One region of the Pantoea sp. LMR881 genome, then DNA from elsewhere that is predicted to be linked to it. Evidence: predicted binding sites of a transcription regulator. Region 1 holds the regulator's gene; each other region holds the start of a gene.
The links. Region 1 encodes PurR, which represses purine synthesis genes. Its sites were predicted from a motif close to CANGCAAACGTTTGCNTG; they were not measured.
Positions count from the first base shown of each region.

Region 2: the regulator PurR is predicted to act here: its motif matches at 1,998-2,015, upstream of purE (5-(carboxyamino)imidazole ribonucleotide mutase).
Region 3: the regulator PurR is predicted to act here: its motif matches at 1,887-1,904, upstream of O3W44_RS11015 (nucleoside-specific channel-forming protein Tsx).

Region 1 is NZ_JAPVOK010000002.1:659,100-663,904, forward strand. Features, by position in the region: gene rnt (ribonuclease T) at 1-532, shown strand, start outside; gene O3W44_RS04880 (Grx4 family monothiol glutaredoxin) at 567-902, opposite strand; partial or broken gene O3W44_RS04885 (C40 family peptidase) at 1,265-2,036, shown strand; gene cydH (cytochrome bd-I oxidase subunit CydH) at 2,077-2,166, opposite strand; gene purR (HTH-type transcriptional repressor PurR) at 2,448-3,473, shown strand; partial or broken gene punR (DNA-binding transcriptional activator PunR) at 3,470-4,374, opposite strand; gene punC (purine nucleoside transporter PunC) at 4,482-4,805, shown strand, end outside.
Region 2 is NZ_JAPVOK010000002.1:1,319,292-1,324,096, reverse strand. Features, by position in the region: partial or broken gene ybbP (putative ABC transporter permease subunit YbbP) at 1-291, shown strand, start outside; gene purK (5-(carboxyamino)imidazole ribonucleotide synthase) at 343-1,407, opposite strand; gene purE (5-(carboxyamino)imidazole ribonucleotide mutase) at 1,404-1,913, opposite strand; gene O3W44_RS08095 (UDP-2,3-diacylglucosamine diphosphatase) at 2,046-2,762, opposite strand; gene ppiB (peptidylprolyl isomerase B) at 2,762-3,256, opposite strand; partial or broken gene cysS (cysteine--tRNA ligase) at 3,472-4,805, shown strand, end outside.
Region 3 is NZ_JAPVOK010000002.1:1,951,833-1,956,637, forward strand. Features, by position in the region: gene O3W44_RS11005 (response regulator) at 1-508, shown strand, start outside; partial or broken gene O3W44_RS11010 (sensor histidine kinase) at 505-1,859, shown strand; gene O3W44_RS11015 (nucleoside-specific channel-forming protein Tsx) at 2,137-3,003, shown strand; gene yjdN (VOC family metalloprotein YjdN) at 3,085-3,510, opposite strand; gene O3W44_RS11025 (MFS transporter) at 3,885-4,805, shown strand, end outside.

The DNA.
Region 1 (4,805 bases):
GGATGAAGAGGGCTGGCTGCACCTTGACCAGACACTGCATTTCCACGTTGAACCTTTTGTTGGGTCGCTGTTGCACCCAGAAGCGTTAGCGTTTACCGGTATCGATCCCAGCAATCCTTTACGCGGTGCCGTTAGCGAATATGAAGCACTGCATGCCATTTTCAAAATGGTGCGTAAAGGTATCAAAGATACGGGCTGTAATCGCGCCATTATGGTGGCCCACAACGCGACCTTTGATCTCAACTTTATGACCGCGGCGGCAGAACGTGCCAGCCTGAAACGGAATCCTTTTCACCCTTTTGCCACCTTTGATACGGCAGCACTCAGCGGATTAGTATTGGGGCAGACGGTATTGGCGAAAGCCTGTAAAGCAGCAGGCATGGATTTTGACAGTACCCAGGCGCATTCCGCACTTTATGATACTCAGCAGACTGCAATTCTGTTTTGTGAGCTGGTGAACCGTTGGAAACGCCTCGGTGGCTGGCCGTTGCCCTTTGCAGAGGATGATACCGCAGCGCAACCCACCGAATAAAAGCAAAAAAAGGCCGACATTTGTCGGCCTTTTCTTATTCCGCTTCTTTAAACTTCTCAGCGGTTTCTTTGATCAGCGACTGCAATTCGCCACGCTGGAACATCTCCACGATGATGTCACAACCACCAACCAACTCACCATCAATCCACAACTGCGGGAAGGTTGGCCAGTTAGCGTACTTCGGCAGTTCTGCACGAATATCAGGATTCTGCAGAATATCCACGTAAGCAAAACGCTCACCACAGGCCGACAGTGCCTGTACCGCCTGGGCAGAGAAACCGCAGCTTGGCAGTTTCGGCGAACCTTTCATGTACAGCAGGATCGGGTTTTCTGCGATCTGGCGCTGAATTTTTTCTACAGTACTCATAATTGCCTTCCTTAATTCGTTACTTCGTGTTTGTTTATTGTAGCGACTTCACCCTCGGACTCAAAATGAGAATTTGTTGCCCTGGGGTTAAATCGCCATGTTTGTTAAGTCATTTTAAGACGAACCCCCCATCGCGGTTTTAACCGCGATAAAAGCATTAATAATTTGCAATAATTCCGCTGATATAAAGTGCTGAAATTGCTCATTTTCAGCTCAAATGTCAGCCATTAACAGATTAAAAGAAAAAGGACTTACTTTTTTAAAAAAAAACTGGACTAGAATGGCCCCGGCACTGATCCTTGATCAGATTTTTCCAACTCTGTCAGGCGTATTTCTAAGCTGACAGCTCAACCTGTAACCGGACTATGCGTTTACTGATTACGCTTTTCATCCTGGCATTTGCCCAGCTGTTCTTTAACGTGGCTTCTGCTTCACCGCAGGCACCGGTTAATGCCAGTTCGCATAAAGCGGAGACAAAAAGTGCACGTGAAGATGAACGACGCAAGCGACGTCCGGTAAAAGCATCGGTAAAAAAATCACGCCAGGCCACAACGCAGAAACTCAAACTAAAAAAGCAAAACACGTTGGGGTTGCACAACCGACGTCCGCTAAAAAACGCACGCCTAAAACAGCTAAAAAGCGTTACGGCCATCAGCGTTCATCTGACATTGTGGCGGCTAAAAGCAACGCTATCAGCACCATCAAAATGAGTAAGGCTCACCGGCAGCGTTATCAAAAAGCGCGTGAAACCGCGATGGCAAAGCTGATGGGGCAATTGGGTAAACCTTATCAGTGGGGCGGTACCTCGCCTCATACCGGTTTTGATTGCAGTGGATTAGTCTGGTACGCCTACAAAGATTTGCTGAAATTTAAAATCCCACGCACCGCCAATGAAATGTATCATTTGCGTGATGCAGCGCCGGTTAAACGCGAATCCCTGGAAAAAGGCGATTTGGTTTTTTCCGTATTAATGGCCGCGGCACCGCCGATCATGTGGGTGTTTACCTCGGAAATGGCAAATTTATTCAATCGCCACGGACCGGCAAAGATATTCAGATCAGCGCCCTTGGCGAGGATTACTGGCAACGACATTATATCGGTGCGCGGCGTATGATGACGCCAAAAACGATTCGTTAACGTCAGATCAAAAAAGCCGGGAACTGTCCCGGCTTTTTTATTAATGCAGAATCGCGGTAAAGCTAAACACCACAATCATCAGCAGCGCCGCGCCCGTGGTCGCCAGCGCCAGTTTCAGATCGGTACTCATCTCGTTCTCCTTAGTCACACAGTTTGTAGGGATAAGGCATTTTCCCATACGACCCGGTAAAAATCTCGTTTTATCCGCTCAGCCTTGTTAGAATCCAGCCTTTGTTGCGCAACGCGCGCAACGTCGGTTCCGTTCGCAGTCTTCTTTTGGCGTAATTAACCCGCCCAGACGCCTTTTTACCGGCAAAATTACTGCATATTTGCGGGCAAAACCCTTAGCAGACGCAAACGTTTAACATTATGCTTATCAGCGAGTTGCGATAAGTCCGGGAGTCCTTTTTCATGGCAACAATTAAAGATGTGGCGAAACGTGCTGGCGTTTCTACAACGACCGTCTCTCACGTCATCAATAAAACGCGTTTTGTGGCGGAAGAAACGCGCAATGCAGTCTGGCAAGCCATTCAGGAACTGCATTATTCACCCAGCGCGGTTGCCCGCAGTCTGAAGGTGAATCACACCAAAACGCTGGGATTACTGGCGACCTCCAGCGAAGCGCCTTATTTTGCTGAAATTATTGAAGCGGTGGAAAACCATTGTTTCGACAAGGGTTACACGCTGATTTTAGGTAACGCGCACAACGATCTACAAAAACAGCGTGCTTATCTCTCGATGATGGCGCAAAAGCGCGTCGACGGGCTGTTGGTGATGTGCTCAGAGTATCCTGATGATCTGCTAAAAATGCTGGAAGAGAACCGCAACATCCCTATGGTGGTGATGGACTGGGGCGAATCTCGCGCCGATTTTACCGATACCGTTCTGGATAACGCCTTTCAGGGTGGCTATCTTGCCGGCCGCTATCTGATAGAGCGCGGACATCGCGATATCGGTGCAATTCCTGGCCAGCTGGAACGTAACACCGGAGGCGGCCGCCATGCCGGTTTTTTGAAAGCGTTAGAAGAAGCAGGTATTCAGCCCCGCGCAGAGTGGATTGTACAGGGTGATTTTGAGCCAGACTCAGGTTATCAGGCAATGCAGCAAATTCTGTCGCAAAAACAGCGGCCTACTGCGGTATTTTGCGGCGGCGACATTATGGCGATGGGCGCGATCTGTGCGGCTGATGAGATGGGTTTGCGCGTACCACAGGATATTTCCGTCATTGGCTATGATAATGTGCGCAACGCACGCTATTTCACGCCGGCTCTCACCACGGTGCATCAGCCGAAAGCTCAGCTTGGCGAAAAGGCGCTGGAGATGCTGCTGGATCGTATTACCAGCAAGCGTGAAGAGTCACAAACTATTGAGGTCCATCCAACCTTAATTGAACGTCGCTCAGTGGGTTATGGCCCTTTCCGCGACTATCGCCGCTAAACTTCGCTTAACCACTCTTGATTAAGCGTTTGCGCATCACCCAGGTAATTGAGCAACCAGCCCAGCGCCGGTGATGCGCGATCTTCAGCCCAGCTGACGCAGCAAGGGCTTTCCGGAAAAGCGACTGGCAGCGTCAACTCCACTAACTCGCCTGCATCAAGCAGCGGATGTGCCAGATGGCCCGGCATCATTGCCACACACAATCCTCCCAGCACACAATCCAGCCCGGTTTGCCAGTCCGGCACCACCAGCCGACGCTGATTATCTAACGTCCAGGTCATGCGGCGTGGCAAAGCCCGTGAGGTATCTTCCAGCACCAGTGAAGGCCAGCGCCGTAGCGTGTCATCATCGAGCTGGCTTTCCTGTGTCAATGGATGGTTATGCCTCACCACGCAACGCCAGTTCAGCGCCCCCATATCCTGAAAGGCAAAACGCCCTCCCACCGGAATGGCCTGCGTTGCACCGATCGCCACATCGACACGCCCGTCAGCCAGCGCATCCCAGACACCATTAAAAACTTCATAGCTAATGTGTAATTCCATGTCCGGGAAGTGGCGATAAAAATCTTTACCAGCTGTCGCGTGCGTTCAGGTTTGACAATGCAGTCAACTGCAATGCTCAACTGACCGCGCCAGCCATTGGCCAGCTGCTGGCATTGCCGTCGGGTAGCCAGCATTTTTTTGATGACGCTCCGCCCTTCACGTACAAAATGCTCACCCGCCGGGGTTAAAACTACTTCACGATGCTGGCGTTCAAATAAGGGCACCGCCAGCCAGGTTTCAAGCTGACGCACGGTATAACTAATAGCAGAAGGCACACGATGCAGCTCCTGCGCAGCGGCGCTAAAACTTCCGCCTCTGGCCACGGCATCAACCACTTCTAACGCATATTCTGACCACATAATCTGCCTGCAAAAAATTTAACAGCAATCGGCAAATATTAGCGTTTCACAGCACGAAGTGCACCTTTTACACTCTGCCGCGTTCATTGCTTAAAAATGAGAACCTAATGTTAACCAATAAAACATTCATGCCTTATCTTGCCCTGCTCAGTATGTTGGGCTTTTTAGCCACAGACATGTACTTGCCTGCCTTTGGTGCGATGCAGCAAACCTTTAATACGACACCCGGCATCATCAGCGCCAGTATGAGTCTGTTCCTCGCGGGGTTTGCCTGTGCGCAACTTTTCTGGGGACCGCTGTCCGATCGTATCGGTCGTAAACCTGTACTGCTGGCGGGCCTGGGATTATTTGCTCTCGGTTGCGCCGGGATGTTATGGGTAAACAACAGTGTATTGATGCTGCTGCTGCGTTTCATTCAGGCTGTTGGGGTG
Region 2 (4,805 bases), 660 kb from region 1:
GAGCTGGTGGTATATCGCACGCTGGGAGCCGGCAAACGCCTGGTGCGTACTACATTGTGGTGTGAATTCGTCTTACTGGGCGTGGTTTCTGGTATCGCGGCGGCACTGGGTGCGGAAGCGGCGCTATGGGCACTCCAGCGCAAGATTTTTGACTTTCCGTGGCAGCCTGACTGGACGCTATGGCTGGCCTTGCCGCTGGGTGGTGCGCTGCTGTTGTCCTTGTGTGGCGGCTGGCTGGGAGTGCGCTTACTCAAGGGTAACGCATTGTTCAGGCAGTTCGACGCGGCGTAAGGCTGTGCGGTCTGGTGCTCCCCACTGGCGGGGAGCACCGAAGGTACAATCTTACAGCTTCTCAACGGCCCATGTGATACCACTGGCGTAATCAGCCGGAAGCTGAGGCACTAAAGCGGCAAGCGCGGCTTTCAACCGTTCCTGATTGCTGTCGGTTAAGTTCAGATGACCAACTTTACGTCCGGGACGTACCTCTTTATCGTACCAGTGCAAATGCACCAGTGGCTGCGCCAGCCAGCTGTAATTTACGTCAGTACCGATCAGGTTGATCATCACTGACGGTGCATTGATTACCGGTTGTGGCAGCGCCAGACCGAGGATGGCACGCAAGTGGAGTTCAAACTGGCTGACCGATGCGCCGTTTTGCGTCCAGTGCCCGCTGTTATGAACGCGGGGCGCGAGCTCATTAATCAGTAAACCATCTGGGGTGATAAAACACTCCATTGCCATCACGCCAACGTAATTTAACTCATGCATGATGGCGTTAAGCATCGCTTCAGCCTGCTGCTGCTGCGCTGCATCAGCCTGCGGAAAAGCAACGCTGGTGCGCAGAATGCCATCCTGATGCAGATTGTGCGTCAGCGGATAAAAGACCGTGCTGCCATCCTGACCACGGGCACCAACCAACGACACTTCGCCTGAAAAGTTAATGCCTTGCTCAACAATGCATTCACCATAGCAATCTTCCGGCAGCGTATCGATATCACTGGCGCGCAAACGCCACTGACCCCGACCATCATAGCCGCCGGTGCGGCGCTTGACGATTGCCAGCTCGCCCAGGGTATTAAAGAGGGTTGGCCATTCATTTTTATCTGACAGCAACTGCCACGGCGCGGTGGCAAGGTTGAGCTGATCAAGCAACTGCTTTTGCGTCAGGCGATCGGCCAGGCGCGGGAAAATATCGCGGTTTACAAATGCCGGATGACGCGCCAGCTCGCGGGTTAATGCTGTTTCAGGCCAGCGTTCAATCTCCGCAGTAATCACGCTTCCGGCAATGGGAAGCGCATCGGGATTAGCTTCCAGGCCGACCGGATAAACAGCGATACCCAGCGGCTCGCCTGCCTGACGCAGCATACGGCCCAGTTGACCATTACCTAATACGCAAACCGGCTTCATGCTTCCTCCCGCGGATCCGGGTTATTCAGCACCTCGTCAGTTTGTGTCTGACGCCAGTTAGCCAGGCGTGAAGCCAGTGCGCTGTCATGAATGGCAAGGATCTGCGCAGCCAGCAAGCCCGCATTTGCAGCACCCGCTTTACCAATCGCCAGCGTGCCAACCGGAATACCACGCGGCATTTGTACAATTGAGTAGAGGCTGTCAACACCGCTCAGAGCGGCACTCTGCACGGGCACACCTAACACCGGAACCAGGGTTTTTGCAGCCAGCATGCCTGGCAGATGTGCCGCGCCACCCGCTCCAGCGATAATGACCTGAAAACCGCTGTCGGCTGCTGTTTCGGCAAAGCTGAACAGTTTATCGGGCGTGCGGTGCGCTGAGACCACTTCGACATGGAAGGGCACGTCCAGGCTGGTAAGGATTTCCGCAGCGAACTGCATGGTGGACCAGTCACTTTTGGAACCCATAACAATAGCAATGCGGGCCGGGGCGGCGTTGGATGACATGCGGTCAACTCCTGTGAATGAACAAACACTCCTGACCGGACGGACAGGTTTTGAAGGGCACAGAGAATAGCATGAGAAGAGCGCAAGGAAAACGGTTGCGTCGCGTGAAAATGGGCCTGTTCAATCCATTTTTTAAAAGTCGAAATCGATCAGCTGGATCCCACTGACGTCCAGTTGAAGCATCGAACCACGGCTGTGCCAGGCACCTAATACTGCCCGTTGGGCAGGCTGATTGTTTAGCGTCAGGCAATGAATTGCCGGACGGTGCGTATGCCCATGAATGAGCAGATTTACCTGCTGGCGCAGCATAGCTTCTTCAACGGCCTGTTGATTCACATCCATAATGGTGAGTGACTTATGCTGATTCGCCTGTTTACTGTCGGCGCGCATACGTGCCGCAATACGTTTGCGAATAAACAGGGGCAGAGCCAGAAATAGCCGCTGGATCCAGGGTTGATGCACTTTAGTCCGAAAGCGTTGATAACCCTGATCGTCAGTACATAACGTATCGCCATGCATAATCAGCAGTCGGTGGCCATAATGTTCCAGCACCTGCTCTTCTGGCAGTAATGTCATGCCGCTGGCATGCGCAAACCGGCGACCAAGCAGGAAATCACGGTTGCCGTGGATAAAATAGACCGGCACTGGCAGGGCGCGCAGGGCAGCAGCGATTTGTTGATGCAGCGGGTTGGGATCGTCATCGCCAATCCAGGCTTCAAACAGGTCGCCGAGAATATAGAGCGCGTCACAGTGTGGCGCTTCGCGCTGTAAAAAGTGCAGAAAACCGGCGGTAATCGCCGGTTCTTCCTGACACAGATGGAGATCTGCGATAAACAGCGTGCGCGACATTACTCGCTGACGGTCACTTTCTGAATGATAACGTCATCTTTTGGCACATCCTGATGCATGCCGCTGCGGCCCGTTGAAACCGCTTTGATTTTTTCAACGACATCCATGCCTTCAACCACTTCGGCAAACACACAGTAACCCCAGCCTTGCAGGCTTTCGTCACGGAAGTTCAGGAAGTCGTTGTCTGCTACGTTAATGAAAAACTGCGCAGTGGCTGAGTGTGGAGCAGAAGTACGCGCCATTGCCAGCGTGCCACGGGTATTTTTCAGACCGTTGTTGGCTTCGTTACGAATCTCTTCCCGGGTGGCTTTTTGTTTCATGCCAGGCTCAAAGCCGCCGCCCTGAATCATAAAGCCATTAATAACGCGGTGGAAAATGGTATTGTCGTAGAAACCTTCACGGCAATAATCCAGAAAGTTCTGTACGGTTGCCGGCGCTTTGTCATCGAAGGTTTTGATCACGATATCGCCATGGTTCGTCTGGAAAGTTACCATTTTTGTTGTCCTGTAAAGGTGGTCATCAGTCGCTAAGGCTACGTCATTTGATCACGCGGCCATTTTTCTCGACGCTTCTTATAACATAATTTCCGCTGACGCGTCAGCAAGGCGGCGCAGTTGGCTTGCTTTGCGTCGCGCGAGCGTTAAAAATACGGCACAATATCGGGCTAACCAAAAAGTGCCAGTCGCACACGTCAATACGGAAACGTTCAATGCTTAAGATTTATAACACCCTGAGTCGACAGAAAGAGGAATTCAAACCCATTCATGCCGGTAAAATCGGTATGTATGTTTGCGGCATCACGGTGTATGACCTCTGTCACATTGGTCATGGGCGAACGTTTGTCGCATTTGATGTCGTTTCACGTTACTTACGCTATGTCGGGTATGAACTTAATTATGTGCGCAATATTACCGACATTGATGACAAAATTATCAAGCGCGCCAATGAAAATGGTGAAAGCATTGAAACGCTGACTAATCGCATGATTACCGAAATGCATAAAGATTTTGCCGCACTCGGCATTTTACCGCCGGATGCAGAGCCACGTGCGACGCGCCATATTGCGGAGATTATTGCGCTGGTCGAAAAGCTGATTGCGCGTGGTCATGCTTATGTCGCAGAGAATGGCGACGTGATGTTTGATGTCATGAGCGATACGGATTATGGCATGTTGTCACGTCAGGATCTTGAGCAGCTACAGGCGGGCGCCCGCGTTGAAGTGGCAGAAGTGAAGCGCAATCCAATGGATTTCGTGCTGTGGAAAATGTCTAAAGCGGATGAACCCGCCTGGCCTTCGCCGTGGGGCAAGGGGCGCCCGGGCTGGCACATTGAGTGTTCTGCAATGAACTGCAAGCAGCTCGGTGAGCATTTTGATATTCATGGCGGCGGCTCGGACCTGATGTTTCCGCACCATGAAAACGAAATTGCCCAGTCAGGCTGTGCGCACGACGGCCCCTACGTGAATTACTGGATGCACTCCGGCATGGTGATGGTCGATCGCGAGAAAATGTCTAAATCACTCGGCAATTTCTTTACCGTGCGGGACGTATTGCAGCATTACGACGCTGAAACCGTGCGTTACTTCCTGATGTCAGGCCACTATCGCAGCCAGCTTAACTATGGCGAAGATAACCTGAACCAGGCGCGAGCAGCATTAGAACGCCTTTATACTGCATTGCGCCATACTGACAGCCGCGTAGCCCCGGGTGGCGGTGAGGCATTCGATGCGCGTTTCCGCGCGGCAATGGATGATGACTTCAATACACCAGAAGCCTATTCCGTCCTGTTCGACATGGCGCGTGAAGTGAACCGACTGAAAAGCGAAGACAGCGCATCGGCGAACGCGCTGGCCGCCAGCCTGCGTGAGATCGCCAACGTGCTGGGCATTCTGCAACAGGACCCTGAGCAGTTCCTGCAAAGCGGTGCGCAGGTCAACGATGATGAAGTCGCAGAGATCGAACACTGGGTTAAAACGCGTGCCGAAGCGCGTGCAGCAAAAGAATGGGCGCAAGCTGATATCGCCCGCGATAAGCTGAATGAGCT
Region 3 (4,805 bases), 1.3 Mb from region 1:
TCTTGGATTACCGCGTGATGATGGCCTGCATGTGTTACGTCGGGCGCGCAGCCGTGGCGATTCAACTCCTGTGTTAATTCTTACGGCACGCGATACGGTAGCGCAGCGTGTTCAGGGCCTGGACAGCGGCGCGGATGATTATTTGCTTAAGCCCTTTGATTTACAAGAGGTGCTTGCACGGATGCGCGCCATTACCCGGCGTCGTCATGGGGCTGCGGATTCGTTGCTCGGCAGCGGCGATGTTCAACTGGACATGATGACGCGCGAAGTGCTGTACAAAGGCCACCGCGAACAGCTTACCGCACGCGAATATGCTTTGCTTTATGCCCTGCTCGAACGTCCGGGTGCGATTCTTTCACGTGAGCAGCTGGAGAATCGCATCTACGGATGGGGCGAAGAAGTCACCAGCAACGCAGTGGATGTCCTGATTCACGGGATGCGTCGCAAACTAGATAATGATGCCATTCGCAACGTTCGCGGACTCGGATGGCGAGTACCTGCAATATGAAACCCTTCACGTTTATGCGCTCGCTGCGCAACAAATTACTCAGCACGCTGCTGGTGATTCATCTGATGATGATTGGCGGCGTCAGCTGGTATTTTTTAGCTGCTATGGCGACATGATCGGCTCAATGAAAGACGATCAGCTTTCGAAAATTGCCGATGCCTGGGCCACCAACCGCCAGATCCCGGCTTTAATGCCGCTGATGGTGCCTGCCGATAAGTTAAAAAGTGCCTTTGTGGTTCAACTCTGGGACAGCAACGGCCAGCTGCGCGCCAGTTCGTGGCCGGAGCTGCATGCACCACTACAGGTGGAAAATGGCTATCACGATGCCGATGTCGGCGGTTGTCACGATTGTGAATGGCGCATTTATACGCGCCCTGGGCAACCTGGCAGCGACATCAAAACCATTCAGGTTATGCATAACCTGAGCTACATGAAAACGTTGATGGTAAAACGCGCACTGTCGGCGATCATTCCTTTGATCCTGATGATGCCGCTCTCGCTGCTGGTGATCTGGCTGGTGGTCCGAAAGATCACCCGCGATCTTCGCGTAGCGTCGCGCCAAATCGCGGCCCAGGAAACCCACCATCCTCATAACGTCTCTCCCGATGGTCTGCCGGATGAAATATTGCCGCTGGTTGCGGCTTATAATTCCCTGTTAGATAAGCTACGAGCCGCCTGGTCGGCGCAGCGCCAGTTTCTGGAAGATGCCGCGCATGAACTGCGCACGCCAGTGACTGCCGTTACGCTGCAGCTGGAAAACCTGCGTCAGCATATTCAGCCTGGCGAAGCCAGTCGTCAGTTTAATCAGCTTGAAGCTGGCGTGACGCGCACACGCCATCTGGTCACTCAGTTGCTTAATATTGCACGTCACGAAGATCAGACCGTCGTCGCCAGCGTTGAGCATATTGAGCTGGAAGATTTACTGAAAGAGAGCATTGAGCAGCTCATGGTTGTGGCGGATAAACGCGGTATCGACATCGGCTTTACCGGCTCAACGCACTACCGGCTGCAGGCCAGCCGTTCAGAATTGCGCAGCCTGTTTGATAACCTGATTGGTAATGCCATGCTGCATACGCCAGAAGGAAGTCTGGTGGATGTGCTGTTACATCGCGTCGCCGGACATACAGTGGTGGATATTGTTGATAACGGTCCAGGCATGCCGGAATCGTTTATTGAGCGTGCTTTTGATCGCTTTACCCGATCGCCCGATGTTAAAGCCCAGGGCAGCGGTCTCGGTTTATCCATCGTACGCAGCGTGGCAGAAAAAAATCGTATTCACGTCGCGTTATCGAACTGCTTTAACCCACAAGGTGCCATTTGCGGCTTGCAGGTGCGCGTCACTCTTCCCTGATCTTGTCCGTTCGAATCCGAACCAGACAACGTAAACGGTTGCCTGGTTCCGTTCGCTTACGTAAATTAATGTGAACTTCATCACATTTTCATTGAATTGTAATGCAACACATTTTGACAAACGTGAGCAAAATCTATTTTCTATCGGTCTGTGACAGGCACGCTAAGCGAGCTTCAAACGACTTTTACAAATTAAACAATTCACTGCCCATCCCCTGGGATTGATTTCACTCTGGTCGCGCCGTCGGGCTGCGGTCAAAAGCATGTGGTTAATGATAATGAAATTTAAAACGTTGATAGCAGGTGCCTTGCTGGCATGTTCCTGGACCGGTGCTGCGCAAGCCGCCGAAAGCGATCCGCAGTATGTCTCCGACTGGTGGCATCAGAGCGTAAACGTGGTAGGTAGCTATCACACGCGCTTCGGACCGCAGTTTAATAACGACGTCTATCTGGAATATGAAGCCTTTGCGAAAAAAGAGTGGTTCGATTTCTACGGCTACCTCGATCTGACCAACTTTTTCGGTGTCGGCAACAGCAATGCTAACGGCATTTTTGACCACGGCTCGCCGATGTTTATGGAGATTGAGCCACGTTTCTCTATCGATAAACTGACCGGCACCAGTCTGGCGTTTGGCCCGTTCAAAGAGTGGTATTTTGCCAACAACTACATTTATGACATGGGCCGCAACAAGGCTAATCGTCAGAATACCTGGTATATGGGTTTAGGTACCGATATTGATACGCACAGTGATATTGGCTTGTCACTGAACGTCTATGCCAAATACCAGTGGGAAAACTACGGTGCGGCGAACGAAAACAGCTGGGATGGCTATCGCTTCAAAATCAAATATTTCGTGCCCATCACCACACTGTGGGGCGGCAACCTCGGTTACGTTGGCTTTACCAACTTCGACTGGGGTTCCGACCTGAACGAAAAAGGCGGTTCTTCACGTACCAGCAATTCAATTGCGTCCAGCCATATCCTGTCACTGGGTTACGATCACTGGCATTTTTCTGCCGTGGCGCGTTATTTCCACAATGGCGGACAGTGGGCCGATGGACAGGAGCTGAATTTTGGCAACGGTCCGTTTGAAGTGAAATCAACTGGCTGGGGTTATTATCTGGTCGTGGGTTACAACTTCTGAGTGTAATTGTGCGCTCGCCAGCCCTCTCCTGTTTACAGGTGAGGGCTGATATGGCCGCCAGGCAAGGGAAACATGCCTGAATCAGTTCCGCGCTTTATACGCATTTACCATCCACGGAATGCCGAACTTATCGATAAACATGCCGAAACCGTTCGCCCAGAACGTTGGTGCCCAGGCTTTGGTAATGGTTCCCCCTTCTGACAAATGATCAAACCAGCGTTTGCCCTGCGCCTGGTCAGGCGTCGATAAACTCACCGCATAACCTGCATGTCTCTCTGAGGGCTTACCATCGCTCATCATGATTTCACCCTGCCCAATGCGCAGGTGGGCATGCATGATCAGCTCTGCCGGAAAAGTGATCTCAGAATCAGAGCCAAATGCATCGTCATCGTCTGGCATATCACCAAACGTCATTTTAAACAGCAACTCACCTTCGGTAGCCTGCAGATAAAACGCAATCGCCTGTTCGCAGTTGCCGTTAAAAAACAGATAAGGTGTGATTTGCATGATGCGCTCCTGATAAAAAAAACCGCCGCCTATGAGTGTAGTGCGCGCTAAATTTCTCCCTGAGAGCCGGGCCTCAACCTTACTTTAATTGACAATATCGCCGGAAAAGCTGCGCTATTTAACGGCTCACTGGCTCGCTCTGCTCTTCGCCTGAAATGCGCCAGGATGAGCGACTGGCCCAGACGTTTATTGGCCGTTGCGCGATGGACGGCGAAAACTGCAACGTACGTTGCTAAATAGTCACCATGTTGCCCCTCGGCAACGATCCGCGAATTTATTATCCTGCTATCTCTTCGCTTGCTAACGGTTAATTACTTTAACAACAGATGCGGCCGTTAATACGTTTTGCAAACACTGTCGAGGTTCATTCAAATATGACAACAGCCTGCACCACAGGGATGACGCCGACGCACGCTTCGTCGGCACCCAACAACAGCTTAGCGGGACGCATTGATGCCTTACCTGCTTCCGGCGGTTTATGGCGGTTTATTTCACTGCTTGCTCTTGGCGGCTTCTTTGAACTCTACGATCTGTTTGAGACGGGCTACATCAGCTCCGGGCTTATCGCGGCGGGCATCTTTCACACCGGCAGCGCGGGCGTGTTTGGCATTGCCGACCAGGCTGCTTTCGCCTCAGCGACCTTCCTTGGGCTTTTCTTCGGTGCCAGCCTGCTGGCACCCTACGCTGACCGCTTTGGTCGTCGCCTTACCTTTATGTGCGCGCTGGCCTGGTATGGGCTGTTTTCACTGTTGATGGCTTTTCAGCAGAGCGCCGAGATGATTATCCTGTTCCGCTTTTTGGTCGGTATCGGTTTAGGGATTGAGCTGGTGACCATTGATACTTATTTATCTGAATGGGTGCCTACGCATTTGCGGAGCAAAGCTTTTGCCTTCTCATTTTTCGTGCAGTTTCTGTCGGTACCCACCGTGGCGCTGATGTCATGGTGGCTGATCCCGCATACCTTTCTCAGCCTTGAAGGCTGGCGCTGGGTGGTTATCGCCGGGGCGGTCTGTTCGCTGGTGATCTGGTTTATTCGTAAAAATCTGCCAGAGTCGGCACGCTGGCTGGCGCAGCAGGGCCGTCATCAGGAAGCTCATCAGGTACTCTCAGCCATGGAAAAACGTTGCGGGATCGCGCCGGGTGCTGACTTCCCGCCAGATGACGCCGCTGCACAGCTGCCCAAAAAAGGCCGTTTCAGTGAAATTTGGGCACCGGCCTGGCGCAAGCGCACGGTAATGCTGGTGGTGATGAATTTTTTCCAGGCTATCGGCTTTTTCGGCTTCGGAAACTGGCTG